Leisingera sp. NJS204: one gene and its partner. The protein of the gene in region 1 binds, or shares a complex with, the protein of each later gene. Links are inferred from orthologs where the notes say so. Each region holds a gene or a part of one and is shown on either strand. Other genes may lie near its edges.

Region 1 (14,926 bases):
GCGCCTCGCGGGCCAAGGTGCCCTATCCGATTGTGGCGCTGGTCGGCTATACAAACGCCGGCAAGTCGACCCTGTTCAACCGGCTGACCGGGGCTGAGGTGATGGCCAAAGACATGCTCTTTGCCACTTTGGACCCGACCATGCGCCGGGTGCAGATTGCGGATGGGCCGGAGGTGATCCTGTCCGACACCGTGGGCTTCATTTCGGATCTGCCGACCGAACTGGTGGCATCTTTCCGGGCGACGCTGGAAGAGGTTCTGGCGGCGGATGTGATCCTGCATGTGCGCGACATCAGCCATGATGAAAGCGAGCAGCAGGCCAAAGACGTCGAGGCCATCCTGACCTCATTGGGGGTGGACGAAAACCGCGCCCGGATCGAAGTCTGGAACAAGCTGGACCAGCTGCCTGAGGAAGACGCCGAAGCCCGCCGTCAGCGTGCGGAACGTGAGGACGGCATCCATGCGATCTCGGCCCTGACGGGCGAGGGGCTGGACGGGTTAATGGCAGATATCGCCGAGCAGTTGCAGGGCGTGCGGCACGAGGAGCTGCTGAATCTCACGTTTGCCGAAGGCAAACAGCGCGCCTGGCTGTTCAAGGAAGACCTGGTTCAAAGCGAAGAACAGACCGAGGCCGGGTTTGATATCACCGTGCTGTGGACCGACCGGCAAAAGGCGAAGTACGAGAGGCTGTGAAGCCTTGCTTCAAGTGTAAAAGGAAAAGGGCGCCGCAGCGCCCTTTTTTATTGTCCCGTTATTATTGGCGGGGGGTGATCCGGGTAATGCCGACAGCTGCGGCGCGGGCCAGGTCCTCGTCCAGTGACATCGGGATATATTCACCGCGCCGCCAGAGCTGGGCCATGTCGTCATAGTAGCGCGACAGCGGATGGCCGGACTGGCCGGTTGATACGATAAAGACGGAACTGTCGGGATCGGCAAAGTCATAGACCCCGCGGTAGCCGGCAGAATGGGTGTTCTGGAACGGATCCGGGTCCTTACCTGAACTCTTGCCCCGCTGCAGGGTGTTGCCGCTGCCGCTGGTGGACTGGCGGATGTTTACGAAATAGCGCAGCAGCGGCACTTCTCCCAGCACCGGGTGGTCCTGCGTGGCCTGATGCGCATCGCCCCAGCGCAGCGATTCCAGCGCGGTGCCATAGCGTTCTTCGATCCAGATCAGCGCATCATCCAGCGCCAGCCGGGCCATATCAGTGCAGCTTTCTTCCGGAGCGCTTTGGCGCACGTCGCACCAGACGGCGGCACCATCGACATCGCGGTAGACCCGCTCGATGAACAACGGTTCCACATGGCGGAAGGTCTTGGCCACCGGACCCAGTTCATCGGTGATCAGCCGGGCCTGCAGGGCGCGCAGCCAGGCGGCATAGATCAGCGGTTCCGGCAGATGCTCGTTCATTTCACCGTTCCACTCCGACAGCAGGGTCAGGGCGATCTGGCGCTGGCGCTCGCGGGTGCCGGCAGGGGCGGCCTCTCCGGTGAACCACAGGTCGGCTCCGATCAGCGGCAAGAGGGTGCGGGCGGTGTAGGAGACCGTGTCCAATTGCGCCTCGATAAAGCTGTCGCGGGTATGCACTTCGCGGTTCTGCATCAGTTTTTCCCAGCGGTGGATGCGCTGGGTATCGCCCCAGTCAAAGGAGACGTGGTTCGGGAAGGGACGGTCCAGGATCTTGTTGTTGGTATTGCCCAGGATGCCGCCTGCGGGGCTGGTGAATTCAGGGTTTTCCGCATATGGGGCGCGGCCTTGCCAGCGGTTCTCCGGGTGCCAGCCCTGGCTTGGCATCCGGCCCTTGCTTTGGTGTGCGGCATCGCGCAGCGGGAAGGCGCCGACGGTTTTGAGCGCAATTGTGTCCTTATCCGCCAGAGTCAGGTTTTGCGAAGGGGCGACAAAGCCTTCTCCGGCTGTGATTGCGTCTTGGACCGTGGTGCTGCGCATCAGGCCGATGGCAGCGCTCATTGAGGTATCCTTGGGGCTGAGCACAGTCCAGCTGAGCGACACCACATGGCCGGGCGGGGTGATCCCGGCCAGTTTGAACATCGAACCGGGCAGCACCGGGCCGTTGTCTGTCCAGCGCAGGGTCAAAGTAACCGGCGCCTGGTCCTTGATCTTGATGATCGACGGGCGGGAGATGAATTCCTTATACCCTTCAACGCTCAGATACTCCTGAGGATTTTCCGGGTTGAGGCGTTCAATAAACAAGTCCTGGTCGTCCAGATAAGACGAGGTCACCCCCCATCCCAGCACGTCTGAGCGCCCCGTGATTATTGCCGGGATGCCAGGGATGGTGCCGCCGATCACACCGCCGGTGCCCAGTTCAAGCCGTGCCAGATACCAGACGCCGGGTGCGCTGAGACCCAGGTGCGGGTCATTGGCCAATAGCGTGCCGCCCGCCGCCGAACGGCTCGGGGCGGCGGCCCAGGCGTTGGAGGCCCCCGCCAGCCCGCGCGGAGCAACCGGAAACAGCAGGCTGTCTGCCTCTGCGGGCTTGGCGGTGGCGAACTGCCGGACGCCGGGAACCAGCGCTGCATACTCCGGCAGGGCAGTCAGCCCTTTGCCCGGTGCATCGGGCAGGATGTCCTTGATCCTGGCCGCATCATCCAGTGCCAGCGAAGTCCGGGCGCGCAGGATCTCTTCCTTCATGTGGCCGGACAGCTGCAGCGCCATCAGCTTCATGATCGCGATGCTGTCGGCGGGCTGCCAGGGCGCAACCGGCATGTTGAACAGGAACATCTCCGGCGCACCGCGGCCAAGCGCATCTTCGTTGATCTCCTGCAGGCGGGCGTTGACGCCGGCGGCATAGGCCTTGAGCGCGGTCATCGCTTCGGGCGACTGCACCGCCGCGGATTGCTGCGCCAATCGGTAGATATCCAGCCGGCGCAGATATGTGTCGGTCTCAACCGTGCGGGTGCCGAAGATTTCCGACAGGCGGCCCTTGGCGGTGCGCCGCATTACTGCCATCTGCCACAGGCGGTCCTGGGCATGGGCATAGCCGAGGCCAAAGTAGACATCCTCGTCGCTGGCGCCGAAACTGCCGAAGATATGCGGTACATTGGCGTTGTCGCGGACAATCTCGACAGGCGAGGAGAGGCCGGGCAGGGAAAGCTCTTTGTTGTATTCGGGCAGTGACTGCGAAGCCAGGTAATAGACCAGCAATGCGGCCAGAACACTTAGCAGAATCAGGCCGGCAGCTATGCGCATAAGCCAGCGGAAAAGATGTCCCATCAGCGGTCGTTTTCCCTTGGGTTTTGTCATTTCCAGCCGCTTGGCAGATTGCGCCCCGCGGCGGCGGTGGTAGGGTTGGCGCCAACATAAGCGAAGACAGATCAAGGGAAAAGCAGATGGCAAAAATCGCGTTTCTGGGGCTCGGCGTCATGGGCTATCCGATGGCCGGGCACCTGCAGGCCGCGGGCCATGAGGTCACCGTCTACAACCGCACCGAAGCCAAGGCCAAGGCCTGGGCCGCCGAGCATGGCGGCCAGTTCGGTGCCACACCGCGGGCGGCTGCGGCGGGGGCGGATTTTGTAATGGCCTGCGTTGGCAATGACGACGATCTGCGCTCGGTCTGCCTGGGGGCGGATGGTGCCTTTGCCGGTATGCGCGAAGGCGCGGTGTTTGTTGATCACACCACGGTGTCGGAAACCGTGACCCGCGAATTGCATGGCGCGGCAGAAGAGAAAGGCGTGTTCTTTGTTGATGCACCGATTTCCGGCGGTCAGGCAGGGGCTGAAAACGGTGTGCTGTCAATTATGTGCGGCGGAGACGAGGCCGCTTACGCCCGGGTTGAGCCGGTGATGGCTGCCTATTCCAAAATCTGCCGCCGGATCGGCGGCAGCGGGGCGGGACAGCTGACCAAAATGTGCAACCAGATCGCCATTGCAGGGCTTGTGCAGGGCTTGAGCGAGGCGCTGCATTTTGCCGAGAAGGCCGGGCTGGACGGGCGGGCGGTGGTCGAAGTGATCAGCCAGGGCGCGGCGGGCAGCTGGCAGATGGCCAATCGTTACGAGACCATGCTGGACGATCATTTCGAGCATGGCTTTGCGGTGGACTGGATGCGCAAGGATCTGGGTATCTGTCTGGACGCAGCGGATGAAACCGGCGCCAGCCTGCCGGTCACAGCTCTGGTGGATCAGTTCTACAAGGACGTGCAAAAGATGGGCGGCGGGCGCTGGGATACCTCGTCGCTGTTCAAACGGCTGCGCAAACTGGACTGAGGGTAAGGTAAAATGGCCTTTCCGGCAGGAAAGGCCATGCCTCCGGCGGAGGTATTTTCAACCAGAAAGAAGCGAAGGCCGTGAGCCTTTGCCGTTTCCCGGGCTGATCAGGGGATGATGCGGGTGTATTTGGTGCCTTCCAAAGTCGCACCAACGCGCAGGCCTGCCTGGGCAAAGACCACTGCAAGCACCGGGGACGTCAGGGTATTGGTGTCGGCACTCAGCGCGTTGCCTTCGTCCTTGATCACATATTCCACATCTGCGCCTGCCGCCCAACCGGACGAGCGGCGGAAGCCGGCCAAGGCGCCTTCGGTCATGAAGAACAGCACGTGGGCATACTGTTGAGCGCCGATCTGCAGGCCCGCATTGCCTTTGTAAGTGGCGTAATAATCGACGGTCACATCGTTGATCCGCAGGGCGCCGCGCCCATAGGCCCCGCCAAATACAAAGCCCGCCTCAGTGACCAGCGGCATTACCAGCATGCCGGTTGCCTTTTCGGCCAGGGTACGGGTGTTGGGGTACTGGCTGTACATTTGGTTCAGCGTGCTATCAACGCGGGCGTCGATGGTCGCGCCATTGCTGTTGCCTATGCCGTTGCCGCATGCGGCGGTAACGCCGGCGCCGGCCAGAGCCGTCAGGGCAAAGCCGCGGCGGGTCATGCGGGAAGAGGAAAAACTGCTCATTTCTCAGGTGCCTGTAATGATTTGCTCCAAGGCCGGTATGCTCCGGCTCTGATCGAATGTATACGCGGAAAACCGCTGCCTGTCATCTGCTGCCAGCTGGACAGCGGCGGCTTCCCGCTGAAGTGATCCGCATCCGCATTGAATGACTGGGTCAGCCGTTCAGCAGCCGGGCCGCGGCGGGTGCGAAATAGGTCAGGATGCCGTTGCAGCCCGCCCGTTTGAAAGCCATCAGGCTTTCCATCATCACCTTTTCGCCGTCGATCCAGCCGTTTTGCGCTGCGGCCTGGATCATCGCGTATTCGCCCGAGACCTGATAGGCATAGGTCGGCACGCCAAAGGCGGATTTCACCCGGTGGCAGATGTCGAGATAGGCAATGCCCGGTTTGACCATCACCATGTCGGCGCCCTCCATCAGGTCGCGCTCAATCAGCCGCAGCGCTTCGTCGCTGTTGGCCGGGTCCATCTGATAGGTTTTCTTGTCGCCCTTCAGCGCGCCCGAGGCACCGACCGCATCACGGAACGGCCCATAGTAGCCGGAGGCGTATTTGGCCGAATAGGACAGGATCGCCACATTGTGGTGGCCTGCATTTTCCAGCGCGCTGCGCATCGCCCCGATCCGCCCGTCCATCATGTCGGACGGTCCGATGATATCGGCGCCGGCATCGGCCTGAGCGAGCGTCATTTTGACCAGCGCCTCGACGGTGGCGTCATTGACGATCTCGCCATCGACCACATAACCGTCGTGGCCGTTGATATTGTAGGGGTCCAGCGCCACGTCAGTCATCACTGCAATATCCGGCGCCGCATCCTTGATCGCGCGGATTGCGCGATTGGTCAGGTTGTCCGGGTTCCAGGCCTCGACGCAATCTTCGGTTTTGAGCGAGGCATCGGTGTAGGGAAACAGGCAGATCGCCGGGATCCCCAGGGCCTGCGCCTCAACTGCGGCTTCGGCAATTTTGTCCACCGAGCGGCGCACCGCACCGGGCATCGAAGCGATCGGTTCCTCAACGCCTTCCCCTTCACGGACAAACACCGGCCAGATGAAATCAGACGGCGTCAGGGTGTTCTCCCGGACCAGGTCACGGATGGCCTGGCTGGCACGGGTGCGGCGCAGGCGGGCGGCGGGAAAGGGCGCGACGGTGGGCTTCATGGCGGTCTCTCGTTTTGGCTTGCCCATGGGTGGCATGGAAGCGGCCCCGGGAACAAGAGGCACAATCGCCGCGCCCAAAAACTTGTGCGGCAGGCAGGGCTTGCCTGCACGCGCTTCCCGGTTGATATAGGGCCGGTTGACAAATTCCAGCCCGAGGATCTGCGGGCACAAGCGGGGGGCTGGCGTGGATCTGCTTCATATTATCTATGAGATGATTGAGCTGCGGTCATTCTCCAACCTGTGGTACTGGATTGCGCTGGCGGTGCTCTGGTCGACGGCCAGTAACAGGATCCTGGGGGTGCCCTATGATATGGTCCAGCGGGCGCAGCGCAATGGCGGCCAGGCGGAACGCGATCTGGAGGATATGGTCCGGGTCAATGTGAACCGCCTGCTGTACATCTCCGAGGTTTCAGGCCCTTGGCTGGTGGCGCTGTCCTGTTTTGTGATGTCCGGCCTGGCTGTGCTTGGCTTTGTCTTCCTGATGGAGATTGCCCAGGCCGTGTTCCTGCTGGTGTTTCCGATGTCCGTGGTCGGGCTGATCAGCTTTTTGACCGCGCGCCGGATCTCACAGGAAGGTGCCACGGGCGGGGAGCTGCGCAAAAGATTGGCGTTTTGCCGGCTCTATGTGCAGGTCGTCGGGGTAATCTCCATTGTGGTCACCGCGTTCTGGGGCATGTATCAAAACCTGACCATCGGGGCATTTTAACAGGCGGGCTGAGACCGATTGAGGACACCCGGAAAGGAAAAGGCATGGCACAGCGTGCAATCACCATGGGCGGCGCGCCCGAAGGGTTTGATGCCCGGCTGATCCTGAAGGAAGTGCAGAAATCCGGCGCGCCGGTTCTGCATGTGGCGCGTGACGACAAGCGGATGGAGGCAATGCGGTCAGCACTTGCCTTTTTTGCGCCGCAGATGCCGGTGTTTGTCTTTCCCGGCTGGGATTGCCTGCCTTATGACCGGGTATCGCCGAACGCCGATATCTCGGCTGCGCGGATGGCCACGCTGGCGGCCCTGGTGCATCAGATGCCCATGCAGTTTGTGCTGCTGACCACATTGAACGCCGCCAGCCAAAGGGTGCCTGCGCGCGGGGTGCTGCGCGAGGCGGCCTTTACTGCCCGTGTCGATCACCGGATTGACGAAGGCGCGCTGCGCAATTTCCTGGTGCGGATGGGGTTCACCCAAAGCCCGACGGTGATGGAGCCGGGCGACTATGCGGTGCGTGGCGGTATCATCGATATCTTCCCGCCGGGGGAAAGCGGCCCGGTGCGGCTGGATCTGTTCGGCGATGTGCTGGATGGCGCACGGCGGTTCGATCCGGCCTCGCAGCGCACCACCGAGAAACTGGAGGTGGTGGAGCTGGCGCCGGTGTCCGAAGTGATCCTGGACGAGGCGGCAATCACCCGGTTCCGTCAGAATTACCGGATTGAATTCGGCGCCGCCGGTACGGATGATCCGCTGTACGAGGCAGTGAGCGCAGGGCGCAAGCATCAGGGGATCGAGCATTGGCTGCCGTTCTTCCATGAAAAGCTGGAAACTCTGTTCGACTACCTGCCGCAGGCGACGGTGACGCTGGATGATCAGGTAACACCGGCACGGCTGGCGCGCTGGGACACCATCGAGGACCAGTTTGAAACCCGCAAACACGCAATGGCGCAGAAGGGACGGATTGATACCGTCTATAAACCCACGCCGCCGGGCCTGCTGTATTTGGATGACGCGGCCTGGGAGGCCGTATCGGCCGCGCACCGCGTGGTGCAACTGCACCCGCTGCCGCAGGCCTCGGGTCCCGGCACCGTGGATGCCGGCGGGCGGATCGGGCGCAACTTCGCACCCGAGCGGCAGCAGGAAAGCATCAGCCTTTTCGGGGCTTTGGCATCCCATATTAAGGCGCGGATGCAGGAGGGACCGGTTCTTATTGCCTCTTACTCCGAAGGGGCGCGCGAACGCCTGACCGGGCTGATTGAGGATGAAGGCCTGGCAGAAGCCATCCCGGTGATGGATGGCACGCGGATCGGCAAAAGCGGCCTGCATCTGGCGGTCTGGGCTCTGGAGCACGGGTTCCAGGCGCCGGACATGACGGTGATCTCGGAGCAGGATGTTCTGGGCGACCGGCTGATCCGGGCACCCAAGAAACGCCGCAAGGCCGAGAACTTTCTGACCGAAACGCAATCGCTCAGCCCTGGTGATCTGGTGGTGCATGTGGACCATGGCATCGGCCGCTACAAGGGGCTGGAAGTGGTGACGGCAGCAGGTGCTGCGCATGAATGCATCCTGCTGGAATATGCCGAAGCGTCCAAACTGTACCTGCCGGTCGAAAACATCGAACTGCTGTCCAAATACGGCCATGACGAAGGTCTGCTGGACCGGCTGGGCGGCGGTGCCTGGCAGGCCAAGAAGGCCAAGCTCAAGGAACGCATCCGCGAGATGGCGGACAAGCTGATCCGCATTGCAGCTGAACGCGCCCTGCGCAAGGCACCGGTGATGGACCCGCCGCCGCATGCCTGGGAGGAGTTTTCTGCCCGCTTCCCCTATCAGGAGACCGACGACCAGCTGCGCGCCATCGAGGACGTGATGGAGGATCTGCACTCCGGCCAGCCGATGGACCGGCTGATCTGCGGCGATGTAGGTTTTGGCAAGACCGAGGTGGCTATGCGCGCGGCTTTTGTCGCGGCGATGTCCGGCCTGCAGGTGGCGGTGGTGGCACCGACCACACTGCTGGCACGCCAGCACGCGGCCTCCTTTGCCGAGCGTTTTCGCGGGTTTCCTCTGCAGGTCAGGCAGTTGTCGCGTTTTGTTAGTACCAAAGAGGCCAGCCAGACCCGTGAAGGGCTGGCCAAGGGGACCGTCGATATCGTTGTTGGAACCCACGCGGTACTGGCCAAGAACATCAGGTTCCAGAACCTCGGGCTGCTGATCATCGACGAGGAACAGCACTTTGGCGTTGGCCACAAGGAACGGCTGAAACAGCTGCGCAGCGACATCCATGTGCTGACGCTGACGGCCACGCCGATCCCGCGCACACTGCAGCTGTCGCTGACCGGTGTGCGGGATCTGTCGATCATCGGCACCCCGCCGGTGGACCGTCTGGCGATCCGCACCTACGTCAGCGAATTTGACACTGTCACTATCCGCGAGGCGCTGCTGCGCGAGCATTACCGCGGCGGGCAAAGCTTCTATGTGGTGCCGCGGATCACCGACCTGCCGGATGTCGAGGCGTTCCTGCAGGCACAGCTGCCTGAACTCACCTATGTGGTGGCGCATGGGCAGATGGCAGCGGGCGAACTCGACGACCGGATGAACGCGTTTTACGACGGCAAATTTGACGTCCTGCTGGCAACAACGATTGTGGAGTCGGGCCTCGACATTCCGACCGCCAACACGATGGTTGTGCACCGCGCCGACATGTTCGGCCTGTCGCAGCTCTATCAGATCCGGGGCCGGGTGGGGCGTTCGAAAACCCGTGCCTATGCCTATCTCACTACCAAACCGCGTCAGCGGCTGACACCGGCGGCAGAGAAGCGGCTGCGGGTGCTGGGCTCGCTCGACACATTGGGCGCCGGCTTTACCCTGGCCTCGCAAGACCTTGATCTCCGCGGAGCGGGCAATTTGCTGGGCGATGAGCAATCCGGCCAGATGCGCGATGTGGGGTATGAACTGTATCAGTCGATGCTGGAGGAGGCGATTGCCAAGATCAAGGCGGGTGAGATGGAGGGCCTCTCGGACGCCGATGCGCATTGGGCGCCGCAGATCAATCTGGGCGTGCCGGTACTGATCCCGGAGACCTATGTGCCGGATCTGGATGTGCGCCTCGGGCTGTACCGCCGCCTGTCGTCGCTCTCGACCAAAGTGGAGCTGGAAGGTTTTGCTGCTGAGCTGATCGACCGTTTCGGCAAGCTGCCGAAAGAGGTCAACACGCTGATGCTGGTGGTGCGGATCAAGGGAATGTGCAAACGCGCAGGCATTGCCAAGATGGACGGCGGGCCGAAAGGCGCAACGATCCAATTCCACAATGACAAATTCGCCTCGCCTCAGGGGCTGGTGGAGTTCATCCAGGGCCAAAACGGTCTGGCCAAGGTAAAGGACAACAAAATCGTCGTGCGCCGGGACTGGAAGAAAGACAGCGACAAGATCAAGGGCGCCTTTGCCATTGCCCGCGACCTGGCAGAGAAAGTCGTGGCAGAGAAGAAAAAGGCCAAGGCAAAAGCGAAAGCTTGATACGCAGAGCCAAGGAAATTCGAATTTCCTTGGCAAATGTCTTCGAAGACATTTTGCTCAGCTGCAGCAGCTGTCCGGCTTCATTGCTGCCTGTGCGCAGAAACAGGACGCAGCCACCGCCTGGTCTGCGCGGGCAAGCGCCATATCGAGTTTCTGCTTTATGTGCCGGATTTCAACGGTTTCGCCGCGGGCCTTCAGGCAATCATGCAGGCCTTTCAGGCTCCAGATATTGTCCGGATGGACCGACGCGCGCGGCAAAGTACCATCCAGCCCCAAGTCCGCACGGTAGACCGCCTCGGCTTGTCCCGAGCGGCCCTGCTCAAACAGCAGCGCCCCAAGTGCGTGGCGGCTGGGCTGCATCCAGCCCCAGGGCTCATCATAAGGCAGGTTATCGTCCAGCTCGGCCGAGCGGCGCAAATGGGCAAAAGCCGTGTCGTAGTTCTCTTTGCGGTACTCAATCTCACCGCGCAGCATTTCGGATGCGATTTCAAGCAGATCCACGACGCGGTTGTTGTGCAGCAGGCGGGTTTCCGGAACGCGGCTCTTGGCGGCGCGGAACAGCTGCTCCTCCGCTTCGGCCTGTGACACCCGGCCAGTTGCGGCAAATGCGATGGCGCGGGCGTAATGGGTGTTGGCGGTCAAGGTGCAATAGAGCGCTGGGTCTTCAGGCAGCTCCAGCGCCATGGCCTCCTCCCAGCGGCCAAAGCGGACCAGGATGTGCGGGTGCATTGCCATGTAGCTTTCAAAGAAATCCGCGATAGGCGGGCTTTCTACCAGCAGCATTTCCGGCGGGGTGGTGTCCAGAATACCCTGATTGGCCTGCAACGCAGGTTCAATCTGCCCCAGGAACATCGCGCCGAAGATGACGAAGTGGTAGTTATGCTGGCGGTAGCCGGTGTAGATGTTGAAGGCGCCCTCACGCGCGTAGAACTTCAGATCCGCCTCAATCGCTTTCCGGTTCCAATGCACCACGCTGTGATAGTCACCGCAAAGCACGTCGATATGGGTCGGCATATGCACCAGATGGCCTGCGTCCGGCACCAGTGTGCGCAGGACATCGGCGGCCTTCAGGGCTTTTTCCGGCGTCGGCGACATCTCCATCAGATGCACATAAAGATGCAGCAGGCCGGGGTGCCTCATCGCGCCGGGGTCGTTCTCCATTGCCCATTCCAGAACCTCCTGCGCCTCCAATGTCGCGGCCCCTTCGGCGGGCAGGCCGGTTTGCAAGTCCCACATTTTCCAAGGTGTCAGGTTCAGCAGGCTTTCGGCATAGACCGTGCGCAGATCCAGATGATCCGGGCAGGCGGCAAACGCCGCGCGCATGGCGTCGGCAAAGGCATAATCCCAGATGTGCATGTCCTCCATCGCCTCGCGCTGGGGATAGCGGGCCTGAAGGGCATGGATCAGCTGCCGCTCGGCCTCTGTGCAGCCCTCTAAACAAGCCAGCGCGGATTGGGCGGCGTCAAAAGCCTGTGCCAGATCTTCGGCACGGCCTTTGCCGTCCCGCAAGTTCCAGGGCAGATTGTAATTCGGGCCGGTTGCATAGGCCACGCCCCAATGGGCCATGGCGCAGCCGGGATCGTGGGTCAGTGCCTGCTTGAAGCATTTGACGGCTTCTTCGTGGTTGTAGCCATAAGTCCAGACCAAGCCGCGGTCGAACCACTTTTGCGTCTTGGGCGAAGCTGCCGTTACCAGACAGGAATGGCTGCCGAGATCATAATCGTAACCCATGAAATAACCTCCCCAAGTATTTGGAGAGGTTAGGCAGAGGCGTTGATCCGGACAAGATAGTTATTCTGCGGGCAATTGCGCCTCAGCCCGTGCCATTTGCAGCATCAGCAGGAACGCAAGGCCGGCCATTGTCAGCAGTCCTGCAGCCAGCGGCAGCAGTGAACCGTCAAACAGCAGGCCCACTGGTGCCGCAATGGCAGCGGCCAGAACGGTGGAAATCGCACCAATCACCGAGGCCGCCATGCCGGCAATATGGCCCATCGGCTCCATCGCGATAGCATTGAGATTGCCAAGCGTGGTGCCGGCCAGAAAGAAAACGCTGGTCTGCCAGGCGACAAACAGGCCGAACAGCAGCGTTTCCGGCAGCGCCTGTCCGCTGAGCACCAGCATCACTGCGGAAATGCAGACCTGCGCAGCCAAGGACCAGGTCACGATCCGGCGCATGCCAACGCGGACCACGATGGCCGCATTCAGCAGGCTGGCGGTGCCTGCCATCAAGGCCACAAATCCAAACCAGAAGGGAAAGCTGCCAGCGCGGTCAAAGATCACGTCATAGACCTGCTGCACCATGGTCAGCATGGTGAACAGCATGCCTAGGCAAAGGGTCTGCACCAGAATAGACAGGCGCACAGCCGGGTGGGCGAACATTTCCTTTACCGCGCCCAAAAGCAGCGGCAGACGGAAGGGGCGGCGGTTCTCCACCGCCAGGGTCTCCGGCAGGCGCAGGCCCATCCACATCACGATGAGGATGGCGAAGATGGCAAAGGCCAGGAAGATGCTGCGCCAGCTGGAAAAGGCAATGATGCCCGCGCCCAGCATCGGTGCAAAGGCGGGAACCAAGGTGAAGATCATCATTGCAATCGACATCATCCGGGCCATTTCCCGGCCCGAGTACAAATCCCGCACGATGGCAATGCCGACAACCCGCGGCCCTGCGGCACCCAGCCCCATGACGACGCGGGAGGCCAGCAGCAGCTCCAGCGATTGCGCCTGCCAGGCAACCGCAGAGGCTGCGATGTACAGCGCAACACCGCCGGCTATGACAGTCTTGCGGCCAAAAGCATCGGACAGCGGGCCGGTAAAGAACGTGCCGATGCCCATGCCCAGCACAAAAGAAGTCAGCACCAGCTGGGCGCGGTTAATGTCATCCGGGCTAAGTGCCTGGCCGATTTCGGGCAAGGCGGGCAGCATCGCGTCGATGGAAAAGGCGATGGTGGCAAACATCATCGCGATCAGGGCAATGAATTCGGCCTTGGCCATGCCGTGGGCCGGAGAGTGTACCTGGGGTTGTGACATTTGAAACCTCTAACAGCTCTTCAGATGTTTCCGGGGAACAAGGCCGGTCCGGGAGCTGTCCGGTTCCGCTATCACGAATCCGCATACCGGGCCAGCGCCCGGCTGCACAGCAAACTGTGCATTGTTGCGATGCTAAGCAATTTGCCGCAAGGTTATTCGGCCTCTGCGTCTTTCAGCTGCTGCAGGATGTCTTCGATCACCTGCTTCCACAGTTCCGGCGGCTGGGCGCCGGGCACGGCGTGCTGGCTGGCGACAATGAAGGTCGGCACCGAAGTTACCCCCATCTTGCGGGAATGGGCGTCGCGGTCCTGGATGGTCTGCACATCGCTGTCGCCTTGCAGCAGGCGTGCGGCGACATCTGCATCCATTCCGGCCTCGCGTGCGACGCCGGCCAGAACCGCGTGGTCGCCGATGTCCTTGGCGTCCACAAAGTAGGCTTGGAACAAGGCATCCACCGCTTCAGTCTGCTTGCCTTCGATTCCGGCCCAATGGATCAGCCGGTGTGCATCCAGAGTGTTTGGCGTGCGCGTCATCGCCTCGAAATTGATCGTCAGCCCGGCGTTTCCGGCGTGTTCCACCACTGGGGCATAAGCCTTAACCGCGCCGTCCTTGCCGCCGAACTTGCGCTCCAGATAGTCGCGCCGGTCCATGCCTTCGCGCGGCATGTCCGGGTTCAGCTGGAACGGGTGCCATTCGATAACAAAGGGATGATCCGGCACCTCGGCCAGTGCCTTGTCCAGATGGGTCTTGCCGATATAGCACCACGGGCAGATCGGGTCCGACAGGATGTCGAGCTTGACGGTGGTCATTTGGGTCATCCTTTGAACAGGGCGGGCAGGGCGCGGCGCAGCAGCTTGCCATTGGCGCCTGCAGGCAGCGCGTCGAGATGGATATAAGCGCGGGGCTGCTTGTAACGGGCCAGGCGCTGGGATGCAAAGGCCTGCAGTTCTGCGGCGTTCAACTCTTCGGGACCGGTATAGAAGGCGGCGATGATAAAGGTGTCCGGCTTCACCTCTACCGCTGCGGCGCCGGCTTGTGTGATGCCAGGATGGGCGGCCAAAGCGGTTTCGACTTCAATCGGGGACACGCGGTAGCCGCCCGCATTCATCATGTCGTCAGCGCGTCCCAGATAGCGGATCTGCCCGCCGCCGGTCATTGCGCCCTGATCACCGGTCAGGAACCAATCCCCCTGATAGCGGGCGGCAGTTTCTTCCGGCGCGTTCAGATAGCCAAGCATCAGCCCCGGGTCCGAGCGGTGGATGGCGATGGTGCCTTCCTCATCCACCGGCACCGGTCCGTCAGGGCCGAGAATCGCGACCTTGCGGCCCGGTTGCGGCTGCCCGAGTGCTCCGTCCTGTGCTGGGCAGGACGGCGAAGACGAAATGAAGGTCGAGCATTCAGACATGCCGAAAGCCTCAAACAATCCGCGGCCTGTTGCGGTGTCCCAGGCAGCGTGCAGATGGCGGGAAAGCTTTTCACCAGCGCAAAGCCCATGCCGCAAGTCCGGCAAATCGAGCGGGCCGGATTGCAGGAGCTTCCGGTAGACGCCGGGGGCCGCAGCAAAGAGGGTTGCACGGTGTCGGCGCAGCAGCGCGGGCAGGTCCTCTGGTGGGGTTCCGGGGAGTGGGATC
Region 2 (14,318 bases), 230 kb from region 1 along the record:
CGTGCTGGCCACCGGCGCACGGGCACGCGAACTGCCGGGGCTTGAGGCTGACGGCGATCTGGTCTGGACCTACAAACACGCGCTGGACCCGGTGCGGATGCCGAAGAAGCTGCTGGTCATCGGCTCGGGCGCCATCGGTATTGAATTTGCCAGCTTCTACAACACGCTGGGCGCCGACACCACGGTGGTTGAAGTGATGGACCGGGTGCTGCCGGTGGAAGACGCGGAAATCTCCGCCTTTGCCAAGAAGGCCTTTGTCAAACAGGGCATGAAGATCATGGAGAAAGCCATGGTCAAGCAGCTGGACCGCGGTAAGGGTAAAGTGACGGCCCATATCGAGGTTGGCGGCAAGGTTGAAAAGCAGGAGTTCGACACCGTGATCTCTGCCGTGGGCATCGTCGGCAACGTCGAAGGCCTGGGGCTGGAAGAGCTGGGCGTCAAGGTCGACCGCACCCATGTGGTGACGGATGAATACTGCCGCACCGGGGTGGATGGTCTTTACGCGATTGGCGATATCGCCGGCGCGCCCTGGCTGGCGCATAAGGCGTCGCACGAGGGTGTCATGGTGGCCGAGCTGATCGCGGGCAAACACGCGCATGCCGTAAAGCCCGAAAGCATTGCCGGCTGCACCTACTGCCAGCCGCAGGTGGCTTCGGTCGGTTATACCGAAGCGAAGGCCAAGGAACTGGGTTATGACATCAAGGTCGGCCGCTTCCCCTTCATCGGCAACGGCAAGGCGATTGCGCTGGGAGAGGCTGAAGGCATGGTGAAGACCATCTTTGACGCCAAAACAGGTGAGCTGCTGGGCGCCCATATGGTCGGTGCGGAAGTGACCGAGCTGATCCAGGGCTACGTGGTGGGCCGCCAGTTGGAAACCACCGAGGAAGACCTGATGAACACCGTCTTCCCGCATCCGACGCTGTCCGAGATGATGCATGAATCGGTGCTCGATGCCTATGACCGGGTGATCCATATGTAAGCTGCCTGGCAAGTTGCCTGTGGAGCGGAAATTGGAAAGGCGGCCTGTGAGGCGGAGCCATTCCGAGTTGTAGGACACGGGCGGCAGGAAACTGCCGCCCGTTTTTCCTTTCGGGCCTTTAGCGACCTTGAAGTTTTGCCGACATTGGCGTGCCGTGGGACCGCCACGGTTGATAGAGAATCCTGAAGAGGTTGGGCAGGTGAGAGCGATCGTCCCGCCGACGGTCTCGCTTCTTCTTGAAGGCTCCGCCGGAGGCCTCCGCCTTTTCGACACTGTCTGCTTCCTGCTGCGAGCCCTTTGGTTGCGACGGCTGATGGACACCCGTCCGCATCGCCGGAGTGGTGCGGACGGCCTTGCTGGCACGCCTCTTCGGCACAAGGATCGCCTTGTCTCTCCCCGGCACAGCGATATGCGCCTGAACGGCTCGCCACTTTCTGCCGTATCAGGAGCCCCCTCCACAGCGCACGCCTCTGGGCCTTCTCCAGGTTTTGCCTCCGCCTCCAGAGGCAGCTTGTAGGGCCTCCAATTGAAGAAGTTGCAGTGCACGCGCCATATGTTCATCAGGGCGATCAGGACGCGCGGATTGCTGGCAGCGCCGTTGATGTATGTGGCGCCTACGCGAGAGCTGCGGCCACCTGCCCGCTGGACGATGCTGACGCGCTTGCGAATGGCGTTCATGAAGGTGGAGGCCGGCTGGATCGTCGCGTGGATGACCCGGCGGGTGATGGCGGCACGGAGTTCCGGGTCGTCAATCCGGAGCCCTCGATAGTCGGCACGATAGCGTGCTGACAGGATCGGGAAGCCAACGGTCTTGTCGATCTCGTTTGCCATCTGGATAGGGCTATGACCCCCCATGCGCGGGAACGCGGCCGAAGCGGGGATTGGACCCGCCCACGAGCTTTTCGGCTGGTCGTTTGGGTTGGTGCGGTAGGCAGGCTTCAGGTTCGCGGAAGTCCAAGTCTGTAGCGCTTCCCAAGGCTTTAAGTGAGGATGCATCTCGCGCCATTTCTTGAGGCTCTTCGAAAACACCGCCTGTTTCTCGCGGATACGGTCGATCTGCACATCTTTCTTGAAGCCAATGACTGCCCGTTCGAACCTGTCCGCAAGGATCTCCTTGCGGAAAATGTGCGGCAGGACCCGCGCCATCTGCCCCTCCCGCCTGCCAACGAGGGTGAGCTTCCTGCTGGGGATCATCCACTTGAGACAGGCAAGGGACGCCTGTGTGGATGTATATGGACCCCGCCTGATTGCAACGGTCTGTTTGGTTCCGGCTTCGAGGTCGCGATTGCTGATGTATATCCGGCTTCTTAGGGCGGCCCGATATTTCGTTGCTGCGAGCCCCGATGGATTTCCTCTTGCTTCTTCCTCATCGCCCCTAAGGCATCGGTGCTGACCTTGCCGATCCACACATCAGGTTCGAGAAGCAACGGGCGTGACCCTTTTCCATCTCCTGGCAGATGTTGTAATATTCTGGGTAGCTCTCCTTTATTGACTTTCCGAGGTGCCGTTCAAGCGAACGACATGGCGGGTTCTGGGCGGTAGTTCTGATCTCTCGCTAAGAGCGACCAGACTATCCGAGCGTTCTTGTTAGCCAGTGCCACCGAGACGACATTCGGATGCCGTCGTTCGCGCATCCGCGCGATCCATTGGCTGCGCGGATCGGTTTTCCCGGCCGCCTTTCCAAGCACAGCTCGTGCGCCGTGGATCAGCAGTGTGCGCAGGTATCGGTCACCGCGCTTGCTGATCCCGAACAAGCGTGCTTTTCCACCGCTTGACCGTTGCTTTGGAACGAGCCCCAGCCACGCGGCAAATTGACGACCATTCTTGAAGCAGGATTTATCACCGACTGCTGCCACCAATGCCGTTGCTGTAATCGGGCCAACACCTTCGATTTGACCAATGCGCTGGCACATCTCATTGGCGCGGAAGAGATTCTTAATCCGCCGGTTGCAGCCTGCAAGACGGCTGTCGAGTTCGGCCAGTTCCTCACGCATGTCGCGCAACATATCAATGAAGATCTCCCCAAATTCGCCCTGATTGTTATCGACTATTTCACTGAGGGCACGCCGGATGCGGGTGATGTCCCGCGCCACCACGACACCATGTTCCCCAAGCAAACCGCGGACTTGGTTTACCAGCCGGGTACGGTTTGCGACCACGCGCTGGCGGATACGGTGGACCGCTTGGATTTCAAGCTGTTCAGCCGACTTAGGGGGGACAAACCGCATTGATGGCCGGCCGGCAGCCTCGCAAATCGCTTCGGCATCGTTGCGATCGTTTTTGTTCGATTTCACATAAGGTTTCACGAACTGTGGAGAGATCAGCCGCACCTCGTGGCCCAAATCGGTCAGAAGCCGTGCCCAATAATGCGATCCGCAACAGGCTTCCATACCAACAATACAGGGCGGCAATTCTGCGAAGAAATGCGCAACAGCGTCTCGCCGGAGGGTCTTCCGCAAAACCACTTCTTCAGTCGTACCCACTGCGTGAACTTCGAAAACGTACTTGGCCAGATCCAGGCCGATCCTTTTGATTTGCATGTTATGATCCTCCAATCTCCATTCGAAGATACGCCGCCCGAGGGCGGCGGGGTCCATACCATTGCCCCGATGAATGCAAGCTTTTTTCAGACTGTTTGTGCATGTGGTCAGGTGCAGTCGTGTGTCCGGCCTCAAAGTTGCAGCCTGTCAACAGCTGCGGGCCCTTATGGAGATATGCAGATCGGGTCCAGTTCGCTTACCCGCGCTCGGAGGCGCATCGGCGTCAATGATGGTTCTCCCGGCCCAGTCTCGTGACCGTTTGCCCTTACGTTCCTCCGTCCTGCTCACATTCCCGGCGACACGCCGGCGAACTCGACCTATGCGGCCGCCATCGCCGGATCTCTGTAATCCTCACCCTTGCGCATCAGCGCCCAGGCCGTTCGGGCCATGCGGTTGGCCAGCGCCACCGCAACCAGCATCTTAGGCCTGCGCGCCAACATTCGTGCGAGCCAAGAGCCCTCTGGGGCGCCTTTGCGTGCCGCCCATCGCACAACTGCCACAGCGCCGACAATCAGCAACCTTCGAATGTCGCGCTGACCCATCTTCGACGTCCGCCCGAGCCGCTCCTTGCCGCCACTCGAATGCTGTTTCGGCGTGAGCCCGACCCAGGCCGCGAAATCCCGGCCTTTCGAGAAGGTTTCCATTGGCGGCGCGAAGGGCGTTGATCGTCTGCGTGCGCTGGCGGACAAGGAGATCGCGGGTGCGATATGCCAGCGCTGCCGCCTGCTGTTCCTCGCTTTTCACGGCCGCGAACCGCATGGCCGGACGCGATGCTGCTTGCGCTATGGCCTCTGCATCAGCCATGTCATTCTTCTGGCGTTTTACGAACGGCTTCACGTATGCGGGCGGGATCAGACGGAGGCCGTGACCCAGATCGCTGATTGCCCGACCTCAATAATGGGCACTCGCGCATGCCTCCATCGCCACGACGCAGGAGGGCTGCTCGCTCATGAACTTCAGCAGCTGCACGCGCGACAACTTGCGCCTGAATATAACGGACCCGTCCACCCCGGCACCATGTGCTTGAAATACGTTCTTAGCCAAATCCAGGCCGATGATGCTAACCTCGTTCATGGACGCTCTCCTCCTAGCAGTGCTCCAACGCCCGCTACCTTGGCACATTCGATGCCGCCGGGGGGGCGTCCACCCCATCGCTTTCGTATAAGTGCCGCGCGTCATAACGCCATTGAAGGCGTTCCGGCTGTCACGTTCGTGCTTCACGAGGTTGAACCAGTGATCGCGCAGGTGCTCGATCTCGTCGGCCCGGGCGGTGGCGGCCTGGGTCGCCATGTAAGCCTCCGGCGAGAGAGGTTCTCCGGCGGCATCGAATGCTGTGGCGGTCCGTCCTATGAAGTGGCACAGGCGCTTCTCCGCAGCGGAGAAGAGCGCCGGTTCGTCGAACCGCGCCGCCGGCCGCTGGAAGTGAAGCCTTGGTGCGGTGAAGGTGCCTTTCGAGTTCCGATACAGCTTGCGAGGGGCCGAGCCCCGGGCGACGCCGAAGGAGGCGTCCTCAATGACCTCCAGCGGGTCGATGGTCGGATCGAAATCCACATCGCAGCGGAAGTCATAGCCCGAGCGAATGGCGGTACTGACCGGGCAGTTCAGCTGCGTGATTTTGCGGTCGAGCTTGGTCTGCCGGTTTACGCCGGCGACGATGCCGTCGTTGGCGATGCGCGTGTGGGTGCAGGGCTTGCCGTCTTTGATACGCTGCCGTTCGACACGCTAGCGCCACTTCGCGAGTTGTGCTTTCTCGTAGGCTAAGAGCGTCCGCTCGAGCCAGAAGATGCGATTGTAAAGCCTGGACATTCCCGGCTCCGTCTCGCCCCTGGGCGTACGGAGAATGCGGCGGATGCCGTGAAGGCCCGTGCCATTGGCCAACAGGGACAAGATCTCGATGTTCTCGTCGCGCGTCTTCTGACGGCGATGCCCGCTCGACACTGTAAAGCGGGCCCCAGGCAGTCCTTTGCAGGGCTTGTGGATTACCCGGACGGAGCGTGCACGCGGCACAGATCCTTTTTTGTGGCCGGCCTTTCGCGATGGCTTGCCGTTGGCGCCGTTGAAGATGAACTCCCCAGGCTTTTCACCTTGTTCGGTCCTTTTGTCCGTTTCTGGGTCAAGAGCTCGCGTACCTCAAATATTGGCCACTATGGCCCACGACGAAATCAAGCGGGCACAACTGAGCGCTCACCGCGGGAAGTTCGAACTTCCCGCCAATCCGCCCCTGATGACGGAAAAATCAAACAAGATCAGGGCGTAAAAACAAATACCTGCCGACCTCTCGGTCGGCAGGCTGGCAGGACGCGTGCCATACAGTACGGAATGGCTCCCTGTGAGGGGCCGCCTTTTTCTTTGGCGGCAGGGCTCTGGTCCCGGCGCCGGGTCCGGGGTAACCAGAGGCTTGTCAAGCGACACAACAGGGGCAGCAGCCATGACGGCATCCGGAAATTCCCGCTGGGGGCTGATCCTGGCGGTCTGGGGCGCAGGCCTGGGGGCGGCTGCGCAATACGGCAAGATCAGTGTGATCTTTGGCCGGATGGCCGAGCTGTACCCGCAGGCGGGAAACGCGATCAGCTTTTCCGTGTCGCTGGTCGGGGTTTTGGGCATTCTGCTCGGGGCTGTGGCGGGGTTGTATGTCGCCGCTTTCGGCTACCGGCGCACGCTGATCTGGGCGCTGTGGGCGGGGGCGGCGATGTCTGCCCTGCAAGCGCTGCATCTGCCGTTCGGGGTGTTCCTGGCCTCCCGTGTGGTTGAGGGGCTGTCGCATCTGGGTATCGTAGTGGCAGGGCCGGTTCTGATTGCACAGCTGAGCTCGGAGCGGGGACGGGGGCTGGCGATGACCCTGTGGAGCACGTTTTTTGCCGTCGCCTTTACCCTGCTGGCCTGGTTCGGGCTGCCGCTGGCGGATGCCTGGGGGCTGCTGGCGCTGTTTGGTGCCCATGCGGGCGTAATGGCGGGGCTGGCGCTGCTGCTGGGCTTTGCCTTGCGCGATGTTCCGGTGCCGGAAAGGGGGCCGCTGCCGCGTCTGGCGGAATTGCCCGGGCTGCATCTGCCCATTTACCGGTCCCCCTGGATTTCGGCGCCGGCCGCGGGCTGGCTGTTTTACACTTGTTGTTTTGTAGCGGTGCTGACGGTGATCCCGCCTTATATCGCCGAGGACATGCGCGCCTTTGTGCTGGGGATGATGCCGCTGGCCAGCATTGCGGTGTCGATGACCCTGGGGGTGTATCTGCTGCGGTTCCTGCCGGGGGTGCGGCTGGCGCAGCTGGGGTTCCTGGCCTGTGCCGCCGCCGCCCTGTGGCTGTGGGCCATGCCCGGCGCGCCGGCCGCCTGTATCGCCATGGCGGGGGCCATGGGGCTGGTGCAGGGCGGCTCCTTTGCGGCCGTTCCGCAGCTGAACGGCAGTGCCGCCGCGCGGGCGCAGTCCAGCGGTGCAATGGCGCAGATGGGCAATCTGGGCAATACCATCGGAACGCCGCTGATGGTGCTGGCACTGGCCGGCGGCGGCTTTGGCGGCATGATGGCTGTGCTGCTGGTGCTGTTCCTGAGCGGAACTGCGGTGCATGGTCTGCTGTCAGCGCGGCGGCGCAGCATGGCGTAACGGGGCCTCTCCCGCCCGTCGCCGGCCCCCGGTCCGGGGGCCGGCGCCCGTTGGGCATGGCGCCGCAAGCGGCGCGCCGGATTCCGGTTGAAATCCGGGCCGGAAAACGCGTGTTTTCCGGTTTGATCCGGGGCCGGCGCAGCCTGCTGCCAGCTGCTGTCAGCAAGTTTTGTCCTGTTCGTGATATGTTCTCTTTTGGGGCTTGGCGTTTCCCGGTGCATTCCCTATTTGTATGGCGGGCGTTTGCCGCTGGTTTGGCAGGCGCGGGCACGGGGGCATTATGGCTGAGCTGAAATCCATCGAAGTACGCGGCGCGCGCGAGCATAATCTGAAGAGCATCGATGTGGATATTCCGCGCGATGAGCTGGTGGTGATCACCGGCCTTAGCGGTTCGGGCAAATCCAGCCTGGCGTTTGACACCATCTATGCCGAGGGCCAGCGCCGTTATGTCGAGAGCTTGTCGGCCTATGCCCGCCAGTTCCTGGACATGATGGAAAAGCCGGATGTGGACCACATCAGCGGCCTGTCTCCGGCGATTTCAATTGAGCAGAAGACGACATCGAAGAACCCGCGCTCAACCGTTGGCACGGTGACCGAGATTTATGACTATCTTCGGCTGCTGTTTGCCCGCGCAGGCACGCCCTATTCCCCGGCCACCGGCAAGCCGATTGAGGCGCAGCAGGTGCAGGACATGGTCGACCGGATCATGGAGATGGAGGACGGCACCCGCGGCTATCTGCTGGCGCCGATCGTCCGCGACCGCAAGGGTGAATACAAGAAGGAATTCCTGGAGCTGCGCAAGCAGGGCTTCCAGCGGGTCAAGGTGGACGGCGAGTTCTATGAGCTGGACGAGCCGCCCACGCTGGACAAGAAGTTCCGCCATGACATCGACGTGGTGGTTGACCGTCTGGTGGTGCGCGAGGGGATGGAGACGCGGCTGGCAGACAGCTTGCGCACAGCGCTGGATCTGGCGGATGGCATTGCCATTCTGGAAACCGCGCCCAAGGAGGGCGATCCGGAACGGATTACCTTCAGTGAGAATTTTGCCTGCCCGGTCAGCGGTTTCACCATTCCGGAGATCGAGCCGCGGCTGTTTTCCTTCAACGCGCCGTTCGGGGCCTGCCCGGAATGCGATGGTCTGGGGGTTGAGCTGTTCTTTGACGAACGCCTGGTGGTGCCGGACCAGTCCCTGAAGGTCTATGACGGGGCGCTGGCACCCTGGCGCAAGGGCAAGTCGCCCTATTTCCTGCAGACCATCGAGGCCATCGCCAAGCATTACCAGTTCGACAAGAACACTGTCTGGAAGGACCTGCCGGAGAAGGTGCAGAAGGTGTTCCTGTATGGGTCCGGCGAGGAAGAGATCATGTTCCGCTATGACGAGGGCGGGCGGGTTTATCAGGTCGAACGCACGTTCGAGGGTGTGATCCCCAACATGGAGCGGCGTTACCGCGAGACCGATTCCAACTGGATCCGCGAGGAGTTCGAACGTTATCAGAACAACCGCCATTGCCACCATTGCGAGGGTTACCGGCTGCGCGCCGAGGCGCTGGCGGTGAAGATTGCCGGTGTCCATGCCGGTCAGGTGGTGCAGCTGTCGATCCGCGAGGCGCTGGCCTGGATCGAGGATGTGCCGAACCATCTGAGCCAGCAGAAGCAAGAGATCGCCCGTGCTATTGTGAAGGAGATCCGCGAGCGGCTGGGGTTCCTGAACAATGTCGGGCTGGAGTATCTGTCGCTGAGCCGTAACTCCGGCACGCTGTCCGGCGGCGAGAGCCAGCGGATCCGGCTGGCGAGCCAGATCGGGTCCGGCCTTACGGGTGTGCTCTATGTGCTGGATGAACCCTCCATCGGGTTGCACCAGCGCGACAATGACCGGCTGATCGGCACCCTGAAAAACCTGCGCGATCAGGGCAATACGGTGATTGTGGTGGAACACGACGAGGATATGATCCGTCAGGCGGATTATGTGTTCGACATCGGCCCCGGCGCCGGGGTGCATGGCGGTGAAGTTGTAAGCCACGGCACACCGGGTGCGGTTGCTGCGGACACCGGCTCGATCACTGGGCAGTATCTGTCCGGCACCCGTGAGATTGCGGTGCCGCCCAAGCGGCGCAAGGGCAACAAGAAGAAGATCAAGGTGGTGAAAGCTACCGGCAACAACCTGAAAGAAGTGACGGCAGAGTTTCCGCTGGGCAAGTTTGTCTGCGTGACCGGCGTCTCCGGCGGCGGCAAGTCGACGCTGACGATTGAGACGCTGTTCAAGACCGCCTCGATGCGGCTGAACGGCGCGCGCCAGACCCCGGCGCCCTGCGAAAGTATCAAGGGGCTGGAGCATCTGGACAAGGTGATCGACATCGACCAGCGCCCGATCGGCCGCACGCCGCGGTCGAACCCGGCGACCTATACCGGTGCCTTTACGCCGATCCGCGACTGGTTTGCCGGTCTGCCGGAAGCCAAGACGCGCGGCTACAAGCCCGGGCGCTTTTCCTTCAACGTCAAGGGCGGCCGCTGCGAGGCCTGCCAGGGCGATGGTGTCATCAAGATCGAGATGCATTTCCTGCCCGACGTCTATGTGACCTGCGAAACCTGCAAGGGCGCGCGCTATAACCGCGAGACGCTGGAGATCAAGTTCAAGGGCAAGAGCATTGCCGATGTGCTGGATATGACGGTGGAAGACGCGCAGGAGTTTTTTCAGGCGGTGCCGTCGATCCGCGACAAGATGGACGCGCTGATGCGGGTGGGCCTGGGCTATATCAAGGTGGGCCAGCAGGCGACAACGCTGTCCGGCGGCGAGGCGCAGCGGGTGAAACTGTCAAAGGAACTGTCAAAACGCTCGACCGGGCGGACGCTGTACATTCTGGATGAGCCCACAACAGGCCTGCATTTCGAGGATGTGAAGAAGTTGCTGGAAGTGCTGCACGAGCTGGTGGAGCAGGGCAATTCGGTGGTGGTGATTGAGCATAATCTGGATGTGGTCAAGACCTCCGACTGGATCATCGACATCGGTCCCGAGGGCGGCGATGGCGGCGGCGAGATTGTCGCGGCGGGTACCCCCGAGACAGTGGCGGATGAGCCGCGCAGCCACACCGGGCGGTACCTGAAGGACATTCTGGCGGCACGGAAGGTGGCGGCGGAGTGAAAGTTGTGGGATTTGCGGTCGGGTTCGTGCTGATGCTGCAAGTCCCATTTGCAATTGCTGAGCGTGCGCCGAAGTGTTTTAGCTGGGCGCTAGAACTCTGCGAGTGCAGCGCGTTGTTCTCAGTTTTAGAAACTGAGCCAACAATCGCGGGACAACGGAGAATGGACGAATGGAGGGAATTGGCAGAGAAGCTGCGGTTTCGGGCCTACCCTGTGATGGGAAAAGAACTTGGGGACCGGCTGATAGACGCCAGAATTGATGAGTGGCGGTTATTGCCGTCTACACTTGATGTGCATCGGGAGTTTGCACGGGTCTTATCAAGCTGCGCCAGATATTGGAAACGGCTTCTTGCCGGCTTGCCAGTGTCCATCGGTCCTTAAGCTGTTTAGCCGCAAAAGCATTTCGTTTAGCGGAGCAAGACTGGAGCTGGGATGAGGGGCGCAGCCCCTCTTGGCCTTTGGCCAATTCACCCCGGAGTATTTCTGGAAAGATGAAAGGGGGCGGTTTCGCCCTCATTATTCATGCAGTTTGCGCGGCGGCGGGGCGGGCCAGCATCAGCGGCACCAGGAACAACAGCAGGAAGAGCGTGTTCATCACAACGTTGAACCAGGCGCCGGCGGCGAGGGAGCCGAGGCTGTCGGGCACGTACCAGGCCAGCAGGGCCGGGATCAGCAGGCGGCGGCCAAGAGCCGGGTTGGTGCTGTAGATATGCTCTGTCACCAGGTAGATCAGCACGCAGAAGCCGCACATTAGCCCGCCGCTGATGGCGGTCATCAGGGCGGCCGCGCCGGGGGTAAGCGCCTGGGCGCCGTCCACCGGCAGAAAGGCGAGATCGATGAATAGGCTTAGTGCAGTGCCGAGCGGGGTGGCCAGCGCCAGTATCATAGCCAGCCCGAAGGCGGCGGCGAGTATCGTGACGGTTTTGAGCATGCGGATTGCAGCTGAATGGGTCATTGGAAGCTCCTGATAATGTCTGCGCGCAGAATGCAGTCAGGCACGGAAGCGGAACAATTACCTTGGAGGTAAGTGAACTTCTGATTGTGCCTGTCTATGCTGCGGGAAAAGGAGACAGCTCATGGCGGAAGGTTTCGGCGCGGTTCTGAAGAAATGGCGCGGGCTGCGGCGGATGAGCCAAATGGCGCTGGCGCTGGAGGCCGGAGTCTCGGCGCGGCATCTGTCCTTTCTGGAGAGCGGAAGGTCGCGGCCCAGCCGCGGCATGGTGCTGCGCTTAAGCGATGAACTGCAGGTGCCGGGCGGGGCGCGCAATCAGCTGCTGGCGGCTGCCGGTCTGGCACCTGTGTTTTCACGGAGGAATCTGAACGATGCGGAATTGGCGCCGCTGAAGCAGGCCGCTGAACAGATGATGATCGCGCATGAGCCGTATCCGGCGCTGATGATCGACCGGCATTGGCGGCTATTGCGCCTGAACCGGCCTGCGGCCCTAATGCTTGAAGGCGTAGGGATCAGTGCGGGCTGCAGCCTGATTGAGGCTCTGCTGGAGAACGCCGGTCTGCGGGAAGTGCTGGAGAACCTGCAGGATGTTGAACGGCTGAGCCTGGCCCGGCTTAGAACCGAGCTGGCCCATTTCGGCGAGGATCCGGTGCTGGAACAGGCGGTAGAGCGGCTGCAGCGGATGGTGGCGGCCTCGGGCTGCGCACCTGAGGGGGAGCTGCCCGCGGTGATCCCGGCCCGCTACCGGATGGGCGGGCAGGTGCTGTCGTTCTTTTCCACCATTACCCAGTTCGGCGGCACAGGGGATCTGGCGATGGCGGAGCTGCGGATCGAAATGCTGTTTCCGGCTGATGAGGCCACGCGGGAGACGATGGCCGCTATGGGCGGCCGCTAGCAGGCAGTGCGGCGGGTCAGTTCGCCAGGTCCGCCTCGGCACCGATCAGGCGCAGCACTTTCTGGGTCTCGCGGTTCACCTGATAGACATAGCCGCCGGCCTGAACATAGCTGCCAAATGGGTCCGGTGCCCATTCGCCGGGAGACCCGATCCAGATGTACTCATCCAGAATATGGTCGCCGCGGCGGTAGAACTTCTTGGCATGGTCCGGCGGCACGCAATGCGATGAGGTCTTGGCCAGGCCTGCCGGGCAGTGCAAGCCTGCCTGGTCCGACTTGCCATGTCCGATGCCATTGCCTGCAGCAAGCGGAATAGCCACTGCACAAGTGGCGGCGAGAACAATGATGGAAACAAAATAACGGCGTACCATTTACGGCGGGTCCTTTCCTGGTCGCCATTGACATAACGGGCCAGGCGCAAAATCCAAGAGGGCGGTAAAGCCGGCGGCGGCGGCCCGCCTGCAGCCGGTTACGCAGCGGCAAGAACCCGCGCTTCATGGCTGCGCAGGGCCAGCCGCGCCGCATTTCCGTACCCGCGGCCGGTTTCAGCGCAGAGTTCCGGGAACAATTCGCGGATTTCCGCCAAGGTGCCAGCGTCAAATCCTGCCGCTGTTTGCGGGCCGGGCTGGTAGCTTTCGCTGAGGGCGCCGTCGGCCCAGAGAATCTGGTGGCGGCCGAACAGCAGGTGGACATACTGCGCTTCCTGCATCTCCAGCGCCGGGCGGATGGTGCTGTCGTTCACCAGGTCCTTGGCCTTGACCAGAACCTCACCCTCGCCGAACAGCAGCTCGGCGCGGCTGCCGGAAACCAGCATCCGGTGCTGCGGCGACACATATAGGTCGCGGCTGTTGCCGCAGCTGCCTTTGGCAAAGCGGATCGGAGCGGTCCCGGGCGTGCAGGCGATGCGGCGGCTGCCGGTCCATTGCAGGGGCTGCGGGCCGTTGTCGTAGGTAAGAACCTCCATGCCGGGGCGCAGGTCCTCGACCGGGATTTCACCGCCGGGCACCCGGATCAGGGTGCCGCGCAGGAAGCAGGGAACCGTCTGGTTGATCTCGACCAGGCCGGTGTCGGAGTTGCCCAGACCGTTGTCTGCAGTGTAGTTGAAATAGACGGTTTCCAGGTCGCCATCGGTGACGACGGTCAAGGTGCCGTCGGCGTTCAGAGTGATCTGCTGTCCGGTTGCCAGGGTGACGGTATCATTTGCGAACACTTCCTGGCCATTGATATGGGTGATGGTCAGCGTGCCGCCGGTGGTGGTGTCGTTTTCCAGTACATCCACCACACGGGTCTTGTTGATCGCGATATCTTCCTGGTCATCCTGCGCGACCACCGCTGTCTGCACTGAGCCGCCGGCAATCAGCAGGTTGGTGTCATAGCTGCTGTCTACAGTATCGGCGACGCCGATCTTGAGGGTGTTGATCTCCCCTGCATTCACCGGAGCGACAAAGGTCAGGGTGATGGTGAACCCGTCCATTTCGGTGTTGAACTGGTCGCCGGTGTTGTCGACATAGACGTTTTCGGTGCCATCGTTGATATTGCCGATCGACGCGGTGCCGTTGCCGATGGAGACCTGGGCCTCTACTCCATTCACCCAGACACCGACCACGTCATTGTATTGCGAATTGGCGAACTCGGGGTATTCCTCGGAGGACAGCACAAAGTCGATGGTCAGCAGGTCGCCGTCCGGGGTGAAGTCGATTTCCAGAAACGAGGCATCGCGGGTGGCGGCACCGGCGAGGGCGTTGAAATCCGCGTCGTTGTTGGCGCCGGTGGTATTGGTGCTGGTGTTGCCGCGGACGTTTGTGTTGGTGCTGCCGTCGCTGTTGGTAAAGTCGCGGGCGTAACCTGTCGACAGGATCACGCCGGAATCTGCAGGTGCTACGCCTGGTGTGGTTGTATCAGCGCCAGTGTAGATGCCCGATGACAGGCTGTCGCCGCTGTAGCTGGCACTTTCAACCGTGACGCCGTCGCCAAAGATTTCCTCTGCCATCTGGGTGGCGGTTGCAGAGGAGTTGATGTTCAGTTCCGTTGCCGTGGCCATAACAGACAGCGCGCCTCCGGGTGTGCGAGAATTTACGATCGCTTACCGGAATGCTGGGGAACTGAGACAGAACTGTGGCGGGCTGGTGCCGAAATCCTGGAGTTTACTCGAATTTTAAGGGTATTTTAAAAACGCCGGGCACAACAGGCGGCCCGGAACAGGCCGCCTGACAGGTC

Evidence for each region.
Region 2: the proteins of mfd (region 1) and uvrA are in contact, whole or in part, in a crystal structure (PDB 4DFC), measured with the Escherichia coli proteins. The link is inferred for Leisingera sp. NJS204 from one-to-one orthologs.

What each region holds. Positions count from the first base shown.
Region 1 is NZ_CP035417.1:1,873,228-1,888,153, forward strand. What follows is about bases 6,441-10,468. They hold mfd (transcription-repair coupling factor), read left to right. Parts: upstream 6,441-6,803; coding sequence 6,804-10,268; downstream 10,269-10,468. Other genes in these bases: ETW24_RS09250 (component of SufBCD complex), read left to right, coding at 6,441-6,759; ETW24_RS09260 (tetratricopeptide repeat protein), read right to left, coding at 10,326-10,468. Outside these bases: GTPase HflX, read left to right, coding at 1-692; ETW24_RS09230 (penicillin acylase family protein), read right to left, coding at 754-3,231; ETW24_RS09235 (NAD(P)-dependent oxidoreductase), read left to right, coding at 3,348-4,220; ETW24_RS09240 (YSC84-related protein), read right to left, coding at 4,328-4,903; hemB (porphobilinogen synthase), read right to left, coding at 5,055-6,053; more of ETW24_RS09250, read left to right, coding at 6,238-6,440; more of ETW24_RS09260, read right to left, coding at 10,469-11,999; ETW24_RS09265 (multidrug effflux MFS transporter), read right to left, coding at 12,060-13,295; ETW24_RS09270 (DsbA family oxidoreductase), read right to left, coding at 13,448-14,113; ETW24_RS09275 (class I adenylate-forming enzyme family protein), read right to left, coding at 14,110-14,926. UniProt on the Escherichia coli protein: Couples transcription and DNA repair by recognizing RNA polymerase (RNAP) stalled at DNA lesions. Mediates ATP-dependent release of RNAP and its truncated transcript from the DNA, and recruitment of nucleotide excision repair machinery to the damaged site.
Region 2 is NZ_CP035417.1:2,103,993-2,118,310, reverse strand. What follows is about bases 7,037-10,456. They hold uvrA (excinuclease ABC subunit UvrA), read left to right. Parts: upstream 7,037-7,397; coding sequence 7,398-10,256; downstream 10,257-10,456. Other genes in these bases: ETW24_RS10340 (MFS transporter), read left to right, coding at 7,037-7,117. Outside these bases: lpdA (dihydrolipoyl dehydrogenase), read left to right, coding at 1-979; ETW24_RS10350 (IS110 family transposase), read right to left, coding at 2,488-3,519; more of ETW24_RS10340, read left to right, coding at 5,948-7,036; ETW24_RS10330 (excinuclease ABC subunit A), read right to left, coding at 10,776-11,210; ETW24_RS10325 (helix-turn-helix domain-containing protein), read left to right, coding at 11,332-12,102; ETW24_RS10320 (hypothetical protein), read right to left, coding at 12,119-12,472; ETW24_RS10315 (Hint domain-containing protein), read right to left, coding at 12,571-14,142. UniProt on the Escherichia coli protein: The UvrABC repair system catalyzes the recognition and processing of DNA lesions. UvrA is an ATPase and a DNA-binding protein. A damage recognition complex composed of 2 UvrA and 2 UvrB subunits scans DNA for abnormalities.